Regions from separate parts of the Mesorhizobium sp. CO1-1-7 genome, predicted to be linked through region 2. Evidence: predicted binding sites of a transcription regulator. Region 2 holds the regulator's gene; the other holds the start of a gene.
The links. The regulator PhoB, encoded in region 2, activates phosphate uptake and scavenging genes when phosphate is short. The targets are predictions, from matches to a motif close to TGTCATNNANCTGTCAT.
Positions count from the first base shown of each region.

Region 1: a site for PhoB is predicted at 2,902-2,918, ahead of phnC (phosphonate ABC transporter ATP-binding protein). Genes of this name have one in related genera too.

Region 1 is NZ_JAIUHA010000010.1:290,864-295,449, forward strand. It holds gene phnK (phosphonate C-P lyase system protein PhnK) at 1-407, shown strand, start outside; gene phnL (phosphonate C-P lyase system protein PhnL) at 727-1,434, shown strand; gene LB516_RS23035 (DapH/DapD/GlmU-related protein) at 1,431-2,069, shown strand; gene LB516_RS23040 (DUF1868 domain-containing protein) at 2,156-2,866, shown strand; gene phnC (phosphonate ABC transporter ATP-binding protein) at 2,997-3,854, shown strand; gene phnD (phosphonate ABC transporter substrate-binding protein) at 3,966-4,586, shown strand, end outside.
Region 2 is NZ_JAIUHA010000008.1:250,571-255,156, forward strand. It holds gene xylF (D-xylose ABC transporter substrate-binding protein) at 1-224, opposite strand, end outside; gene LB516_RS19455 (ROK family protein) at 490-1,725, shown strand; gene phoB (phosphate regulon transcriptional regulator PhoB) at 1,728-2,417, opposite strand; gene phoU (phosphate signaling complex protein PhoU) at 2,437-3,144, opposite strand; gene pstB (phosphate ABC transporter ATP-binding protein PstB) at 3,170-3,973, opposite strand; gene pstA (phosphate ABC transporter permease PstA) at 3,970-4,586, opposite strand, start outside.

The sequences.
Region 1 (4,586 bases), on a different contig from region 2:
ACGGCAAGATCCGCGCCACCGCGGTCGACTGGCTGTCGCGCGTCGAGATCGAGGAAGACCGCATCGACGACGAACCGCGCGCCTTTTCCGGCGGCATGCGTCAGCGGCTGCAGATCGCCCGCAATCTCGTCACCGGGCCAAGGCTGGTGTTCATGGATGAGCCTACAGGTGGCCTCGACGTCTCGGTGCAGGCCCGCCTGCTCGACCTGTTGCGCGGCCTTGTCACCGATCTCGGCCTTGCCGCGATCGTCGTCACCCACGACCTCGCGGTGGCGCGGCTTCTGTCGCAGCGCATGATGGTGATGAAGGATGGCCGCGTCGTCGAAAGCGGCCTCACCGACCGCGTCCTCGACGACCCGCGCGCGCCCTACACGCAATTGCTCGTATCCTCGATTTTGCAGGTGTGATGATGGCGCCAGGCCACCACCCGCTGCCAAGCGAATTTTTCAACGTTGGCGATTGGCGAAACCGCCCGACACAGCCCCTTCTCCCCGTCACTATACGGGGAGAAGTGCCCGGCAGGGCGATGAGGGGCGGCGCTGACCTGGCGGGAACGTGCGTTGCGGACGCATCTGTCGTCCCGACACCTTCGCCCTGCGCAAAGCAACTGCTCAGCCGGACCTCGGCGCTGCCCCTCATTGTCCTGCCGGACATTTCTCCCCGTATAGTGACGGGGAGAAAGAGCCGCATCCTCCCGCCGACCGATCACAATCGGAGAACCTTCTGATGCCGACCCCACTCGTTGTTTCCGACGTTGCCAAAAGCTTCACCATGCATCTGCGCGACGGCATCAAACTCCCTGTCGTCGCGGGTGTCTCGTTCTCGATCAAGGCGGGCGAATGCACCGTGCTCGGTGGTCCGTCCGGCGCCGGCAAGAGCTCGATCCTGAAGATGCTCTACGGCAACTACGCCGTCGACGAAGGCCAAATCATCGTCAGGCACGAGGACGGACTGATCGACCTCGCCCATGCCAGCCCGCGCACCGTGCTTGCCGTACGCCGGCAAACGATCGGCTATGTCAGCCAGTTCCTGCGCACCGTGCCGCGCGTCTCGGCTCTCGACGTCGTCGCCGAGCCACTGGTTGAACGCGGCGAGGAGCGCGAGGCAGCCCGAGCCAAGGCACGCGCGTTGCTGGCCCAGCTCAACCTGCCGGAAAAACTCTGGATGCTGCCACCGGCAACCTTCTCGGGCGGCGAGCAGCAGCGTGTCAACATCGCGCGCGGCTTCATCACTGAGCACCCCATCCTGCTGCTCGACGAGCCGACCGCATCGCTCGATGCGACGAACCGCGACGTGGTGATCGAACTCATCGCCGCCAAGAAGGCGGCGGGCGTCGCCCTGCTCGGCATCTTCCACGATCACGATGTGCGCGAGGCGGTGGCCGACCGCATCATCGACGTCACCGCCTTCGCTCCGGGAAAAATCGCCGCATGACCAGGAAGCTATCGGAGACGCCGCTGGTTCACCCGACGGCGGAGGTCCACAACTCGACACTCGGCCGCTGGACCGAGATCGCCGACCGCAGCCGGGTTTCGGAAAGCGAGCTCGGCGACTATTCCTACATGATGCAGGACTGCGCGATCTGGTGCGCGACGATCGGCAAGTTTGCCAACATCGCCGCCAGCGTCCGCCTCAATGCCACCAACCACCCGACCTGGCGGCCGACGCTGCACCACTTCACCTACCGCGCCTCCGACTATTGGGACGATGCCGAGCATGAGAGCGAATTCTTCGCCGAGCGCCGCGCCAAGCGCGTCAGCATCGGCCACGACACCTGGCTCGGCCACGGCTCGACCGTCCTGCCCGGCGTCACCGTCGGCGACGGCGCCGCCGTTGGCGCCGGCGCGGTCGTCTCGAAGGACGTCGCGCCCTACACGATCGTCGCCGGCGTACCGGCAAAACCGATCCGCGAGCGCTTCGACCGCCGCACCGCCGAGCGCTACCAAACGCTTGCCTGGTGGGATTGGGATCACGCAAGGCTGCGCGCCGCGCTCGATGATTTTCGGGAGCTGACGGCCGAAGCGTTTTTGGAGAAATACGAAGAACGTGCATCGGGCAAAGAGGCATAGCCCTCGCATCATCGTCATATCGCCGGCTTGTTCATATCCTTGACACAGGACTCGGACAGGACGCGATCTCCTTCAAGGAGATCGCCATGCTCGACACCCTCAGACCCTCGCTCGCCGGATTCTTTGCCGGCTCCAATCCGGCGTTGCCGGCGCATCTCGGCACGCGCTACGACTCGTCAGGCAACTTCCTCCTCGAGCCGGGCAACACCGTCGTCAGCCATCTGGTCAGCGGCTCGCCTTCGGAAGCGGTGGTGTTGGCTGTCCGCGAGAAGATGCTGGCAATGCCTGATGCCGACCTCCTCGCCTTCACGCCCGTTTCCAGCCTGCACATGACCCTTTTCCAGGGCATAATCGAATATCGCCGTCGCCTGCCCTTCTGGCCGCCGGACGTGCCGCTCGACACCAGCATCGACGCCATGACCCGCCTCTATCTGGAGCGCCTGAAGGAGTTCCAGGGCTTCGGTCCTTTCAACATCAAGGTTGTCGAGATCCTGCCGACCGGCCTCACCGTTGCCGGCGCGACCGACGAGGATGCGCGCATCATGCGTGCATGGCGCGATGCGCTCGCGGTGCCGTTTGGCTACCGGCATCCCGATCACGACACCTACGTCTTCCACATCACCTTCGCCTATCAGATCCAGCGCTTTGATGATGATAGGGCCGCCGCGTGGCAGGCGCTGTTTGACGGTTGCCTGGCGCTTTTCGCGCGCCAGGCGCCGGTGATCGAGATCAAGGCTCCCGCCTTCTGCGCGTTCCGCGACATGAAGCATTTCGAGGAATTGCTGCTGCTCGGCTGATCGCCCGCAAGGCGCCAGTCGCCGCGCCTGTGGAGCGTAACAAAACTGACATCATCGCGACACGGCAGGTTCATGTGGTTGCGTTAGGCGAGTGCCTGACGATCAATATGGACCGGACTGGAACCAGCCCATGTCAGCAAACTCTGCCACGCTCGAAATCCGCGGCGTCAGCCGACGATTTGGCAAGAACACCGCAGTTAGCGACGTCAACATCTCGATCCCGCAAGGGCAGATGGTCGGCGTCATCGGTCGTTCGGGTGCAGGCAAGTCCACTCTTCTTCGCATGATCAACCGTCTTGTCGACCCCAGCCAGGGGTCGATTTTTTTTGACGGCGCAGAGGTTTCCAGGCTGCGCGGGTCGCCGCTGCGCCGCTGGCAGCGCGACTGCGCCATGATCTTCCAGCAGTTCAACCTGGTGCCGCGCCTCGACGTGCTGACCAACGTGCTGCTCGGCAAACTGAACCACCGTTCGACCCTGTCCAATCTTCTCGGCATGTTTTCGCGCGCCGAGTGCGCCGAGGCGGTCGCCGCGCTCGAGCGGCTCGACATCGCCCGCACCGCACTTCAGCCCGCCGGCACGCTGTCGGGCGGCCAGCAGCAGCGCGTCGCCATCGCCCGCGCCATGATGCAGCAGCCCAGGGTGATCCTCGCCGACGAGCCGATCGCCTCGCTCGACCCGCTCAACGCCAAGGTGGTGATGGATTCTCTGCAGGACATCAATCTGCGCGAAGGCATCACCGTTGTCACCAATCTGCATACGCTCGATACCGCCCGCACCTATTGCAACCGCATCATCGGCATGGCCGCCGGCAAGGTCGTCTTCGACGGGCCGCCCGAAGAGCTCGACCGCCAAGCCGTGCGTCTTGTCTATGGCGCCGACAGCAATGGCGGCGAGATATCGGAGGTCATCACCTCCACCAGTGTTGCCTTCAAGCAGAAGATCGCCGCATCCGCCGGACCGCTCGAGCCCGCATTCCCGGGATACTGAGCCCAGTAAGGGCCAATAGCGAGCAGCCTGGATCGTCCGCCCGCGTCAAGGGCACTTGTCAAGATCAAGAACGCTGCCGGCGCGGGGCCGGAACTTACAGGAGAGATATCAATGTTCAGGAAGATGGTTTTCGGTGCCGTTTCGGTGCTCGCCATGGCCACCAGCATGGCCCACGCCGCCGACATGAAGGAATTTCGCGTCGGCATTCTCGGCGGTGAAAACGAAACCGACCGGCTGCGCAACTACCAGTGCCTGGCCGATCACCTGAAGGCCGAATTCGGCTTCGAGAAGGTTTCGCTGTTCCCGGCCGCCGACTATGACGGCGTCATCCAGGGCCTGCTCGGCGGCACGCTCGACTTCGCCGAACTCGGCGCTTCCGGCTACGCCAGCGTCTATCTCAAGGATCCGAAGGCGGTTACCCCGATCCTCACCACCAAGCAGACGGACGGCTCCACCGGCTACTATTCGATCGGCCTGGCGCTGAAGACGTCGGGGATCACGGACATCAAGTCAGCCAAGGGCAAGAAGCTCGGCTATGCCGATCCGGATTCGACCTCCGGCTATCTGATCCCGCTGACCCAGATTCCGAAGACCACCGGCGCCTCGAACGAGACCTACTTCGCTTCGACCCAGTTCAATGGCGGCCACGAAAACAACGTTCTGGCCGTGCGTGACGGTAAGGTAGATGTCGCGGTCGACGATTCCTCGGGCATCGGCGACTTCAAGAACGGC
Region 2 (4,586 bases):
ACATCGGTCAGCTGCTTGCCGGGATTGGACTGCGCATCGGCGGAAATGTACTTGTCGCCCGCGGCCTCGATCGCCTTCTTCATGGCCGCCTCGTCGGTCTTCCAGCGCTCCTCCTGGAAGTTGGACCACGACACGCCGATGACCTTGTCCTTTGCCTGCGCGACCGACGCCAGCGTCAGCGACATGGCGACACCCGCCAGAATGGCGACTGTGAATCTCTTCATGATATCCTCCCTGCGCCCGCGTGTGGCGCGACCAAACTGGCCCTAAGGCCGGCACAAAGGCCCTAATTTTTTCGAGCCTCGAAAAAACACTGGTCCATCGCCGGAACACTGTCAACATCGATTCTGACGGATTTTGAGGTGCCGGAAGCCTTTTTTCGAGCCCCGCAATAAATAAATGACAGCCCCAGCCGCTTCTGCCAGTATTCGACCCGTGCCGGAGGTGTTCGAGGGGGCGTCAAGAACCGCGGCGACGGGGAGGGAAATCATGTCGGTCGGAATCCGCCACGACGATCTGCGCCGGCGCAACCGCGCAATGGTGATTGGAGCCGTGCGCCGGGGTGGCCAGCCCTCGCGCACTGAGATCGCCGCCACCACCGCCCTGAGCCACTCGACCATATCGGCGATATCAGCCGACCTGATCGGCGAAGGTATCCTGAGCGAAGGCAAGCCGAACGAGGCCGGCTCACTGAAACGCGGCCGGCCGCAGGTGGGCCTTTGTCTCAACCCCGAGGCCGCGGCGGTCATGACCGTGGTGCTGTCGCTGAATTTCCTCTCCGTCGCCGTCATCGACTACGCCGGCCAGGTGATATCGGAGGAGCAGCGCCGGCTGGACACGCTGACCATGTCGCGCGAGGCGCTGATCGGCGAATGCGTGGCCATCGTCCGGCGCCGCCTCGAGGATCCCGACCTCGATGTCGCCAGCATTGCCCGCATCGCGCTGGCGATCCAGGGCATCACCGACACCGAGGCGCGCGCCATGCTGTGGTCGCCGATCACGCCGCAGACGGACATTGCCTTCGCCGATATACTCGAAGCCGAATTCGGCATCCCCGCCACCATGGAGAACGACTGCAACATGATGGCTGTGGCGCTGCGCTGGCGCGACCCCGAGCGCTACCGCGACGACTTCATCGCCATCCTGCTCTCGCACGGCATCGGCATGGGCCTAGTGCTGAAGGGCGAGCTGTTCACCGGCACCCATTCCTCAGGCGGCGAGTTCGGCCACATGATCCATCGCCCCGGCGGCGCGCTCTGCCGCTGCGGGCGGCGCGGCTGCGTCGAGGCCTATGCCGGCAACTATGCCATCTGGCGTAATGCAGGACAGATGGGTGAGGACGCCAAACCGGTCGACGTCAGCGACGCCGACATGCGCGCATTGGCGGCCACGGCGCGCGAAAGAGACGGACCGGAGCGCGAGGCCTATCGCAAGGCCGGCGAGGCGCTGGGCTATGGCCTTGGCAGCTTGTTCGCGCTGATCGATCCGGCGCCGGTTGCGATGGTCGGCGTCAGCGCCGCCGCCTTCGATCTGATCGAGCCGGCCTTGCGTGAGGCCATCGCCCAGACCGCCGGCGGCCAGCATTCGACGTCGATTTCCTTCGATACAGAGCCGAACGAATTGCCGCTGATCCGCGAGGGCTGCGCCATGCGCGCGCTCACCTTCGTCGACCAGGAGATCTTCGCGCCGGGCGTGCAGGTGAGATCCGGCAAGAACGTGGCCTGATCTCAATCCTCGCGGATTGCGTAGCCCGCGCCACGGATGGTGCGTATCACATCGGGCATGCGGCCATTGTTGACCGCCTTGCGCAGGCGGCCGACATGCACATCCACGGTGCGCTCGTCGATGTAGATCGTCTCGCCCCAGACATTGTCGAGCAACTGGCTGCGCGAGAACACGCGGCCGGGATGGCGCATCATGAATTCGAGCAGCCGGAACTCGGTCGGTCCGAGCCGGATCTCGCTCTTCTTGCGATAGACCCGGTGCGATTCGCGGTCGAGCACGATGTCACCGACCTTGAGCACGCTGGACAGCACTTCCGGCTTGGCGCGGCGCAGCAGCGCCTTGACCCGGGCCATGAATTCCGGCGTCGAGAACGGCTTGACCAGATAGTCGTCGGCGCCGGTCGAGAGGCCGCGCACGCGGTCGCTCTCCTCGCCGCGCGCCGTCAGCATGATGATCGGCAATCGCTCCGTCTCGGGCCGCATGCGCAGGCGCCGACAGAGTTCGATGCCGGAAACCGCCGGCACCATCCAGTCGAGCACCAGGAGGTCGGGCACGTTTTCCTGGAGGCGTATCTCGGCTTCGTCGCCGCGTGTCACCACCTCGACCTGGTAACCCTCGGACTCCAGGTTGTAGCGGAGGAGCACGCCCAGCGGCTCCTCGTCCTCCACCACCATGATGCGTGGCGCGATCATCGATCGATCATCCCTGCCGTCAAGCCGCCGGCACCGACATCGCCGTCTCGTCCTGCTTCGGACGGTTGGCGGGCAGTTGCGTGCCGGTCAGCACATAATACGCATTCTCGGCGATGTTGGTCACATGGTCGCCGATGCGTTCGAGATTCTTGGCGGAGAACAAAAGATGCGTGCAAGCCGTGATGTTGCGGGGATCCTCCATCATGTAGGTCAGGAGTTCGCGGAAGACCGAAGTGTATTTGACGTCGATGCGTTCGTCGTCATTCCTGAGCTTGGCGAGGGCGGCGGCATCGCCGGCCGCATATTCCTCGACGACGCCCTGCACCTGGATCAGCACCAGCTGCGCCATGGAGTCGATGGAATGCGACAGGTCGCGCGGCGTGGCGGTGAGGCCGACCGAGCCGACGCGCTTGGCGATGTTCTTGGCAAGGTCGCCGATGCGTTCGAGATCGCCCGCCATGCGGATCGAGCCGACGACATGACGCAGATCGTCGGCCATCGGCTGGCGCTTGGCGATCAGGGTGATGGCGCGATCATCGAGTTCGCGCTGGCGCGCGTCCATGATGGCGTCGTCGGAGACCACGCGCTGTGCCAGCGCGTTGTCGGAATTCAGCAGCGCCTTGGTGGCGCCGCCGACCATCGTGCCGGCGAGATCGCCCATGTCGCTGATCAGCCTGCTGATCTGTCCGAGATCCTCGTCGAAGGCTGCGACTGTGTGTTCGGCCATGATCCTGGTCCTCGTATGCGTGAGATCAGCCGAAGCGGCCGGTGATGTAGTCCTGCGTGCGCTTCTCGCGAGGCGACGTGAAGATTTTCTCGGTTTTGTCGAATTCGACCAGCTCGCCCAGATACATGAAAGCCGTCTGCTTCGACACGCGCGCGGCCTGCTGCATGTTGTGGGTGACGATGACGATCGTGTAGTCGGCCTGCAACTCGTCGATCAATTCCTCGATCTTGGCGGTCGACAATGGGTCGAGCGCCGAGGCCGGTTCGTCGAGCAGGATGACCTCCGGCTTGACCGCCACGGTGCGGGCGATGCAAAGCCGCTGCTGCTGGCCGCCCGACAGGCTGAGGCCGCTGGCATTGAGCTTGTCCTTGACCTCGTTCCACAGCGCGGCGCGTTTCAACGCCTGCTCGACACGGCCGTCCATCTCGGCCTTGCCGATCTTCTCATAGAGCCGGACGCCGAACGCGATATTCTCATAGATCGACATCGGGAACGGCGTCGGCTTCTGGAACACCATGCCGATCTTGGTGCGCAACAGGTTGAGGTCCTGCGAGCGGTCGAGAACGTTCTGGCCGTCGAGCAGCACCTGACCCTCGGCGGTCTGCTTGGGGTAGAGCTCGTAGATGCGGTTGAAGACGCGCAGCAGCGTCGACTTTCCGCAACCCGACGGTCCGATGAAGGCCGTCACGCTGCGCTCGGGCAGCGACAAGGTGATGTCTTTCAGCGCCTTCGACTGGCCGTAGTAGAAATTGAGGTTCTTGACCTCGATCTTCGCCTTGGCGGCTGCCTCTGTCGCAATCGTCATGTCTGGAGACAACATCTGGCTCATTTGTCCTCTCTGCGTCCGGTCAGGCTGCGCGCAAAGATGCTGAGCGCGAGAACCGTCAATGTGATTATGAGTGCGCCGGTCCACGCCAGTTGCTGCCACTCCTCGTAAGGGCTGAGAGCGAACTGGAAGATGGTCACCGGCAGGCTGGCCATCGGCGCATTGAGATTGCTCGACCAGAACTGGTTGTTGAGCGCTGTGAAGAGTAGCGGCGCCGTCTCGCCGGAAATGCGGGCAATGGCCAGCAATATGCCGGTGACGATGCCGGACATCGCCGCGCGGTAGGCCACCGAACGAATCACCACCCAGCGCGGCGCGCCAATCGCCGTGCCGGCCTCGCGCAAAGCGTTCGGCACAAGGTTGAGCATGTCCTCGGTGGTACGCACCACGACGGGAATGACCAGGATGGCCAGTGCCACGGCACCGGCGATGGCCGAGAAATGCCCCATCGGCCGCACCATCAATTCGTAGACGAACAGGCCGATGATGATTGAGGGCGCCGACAGCAGGATGTCGTTGATAAAGCGCACCACGGTGGTGAGCTTCGAAAAGCGGCCATATTCGGCCATGTAGGTGCCGGCCAGCACGCCGATCGGCGTGCCGACGACGATGCCGA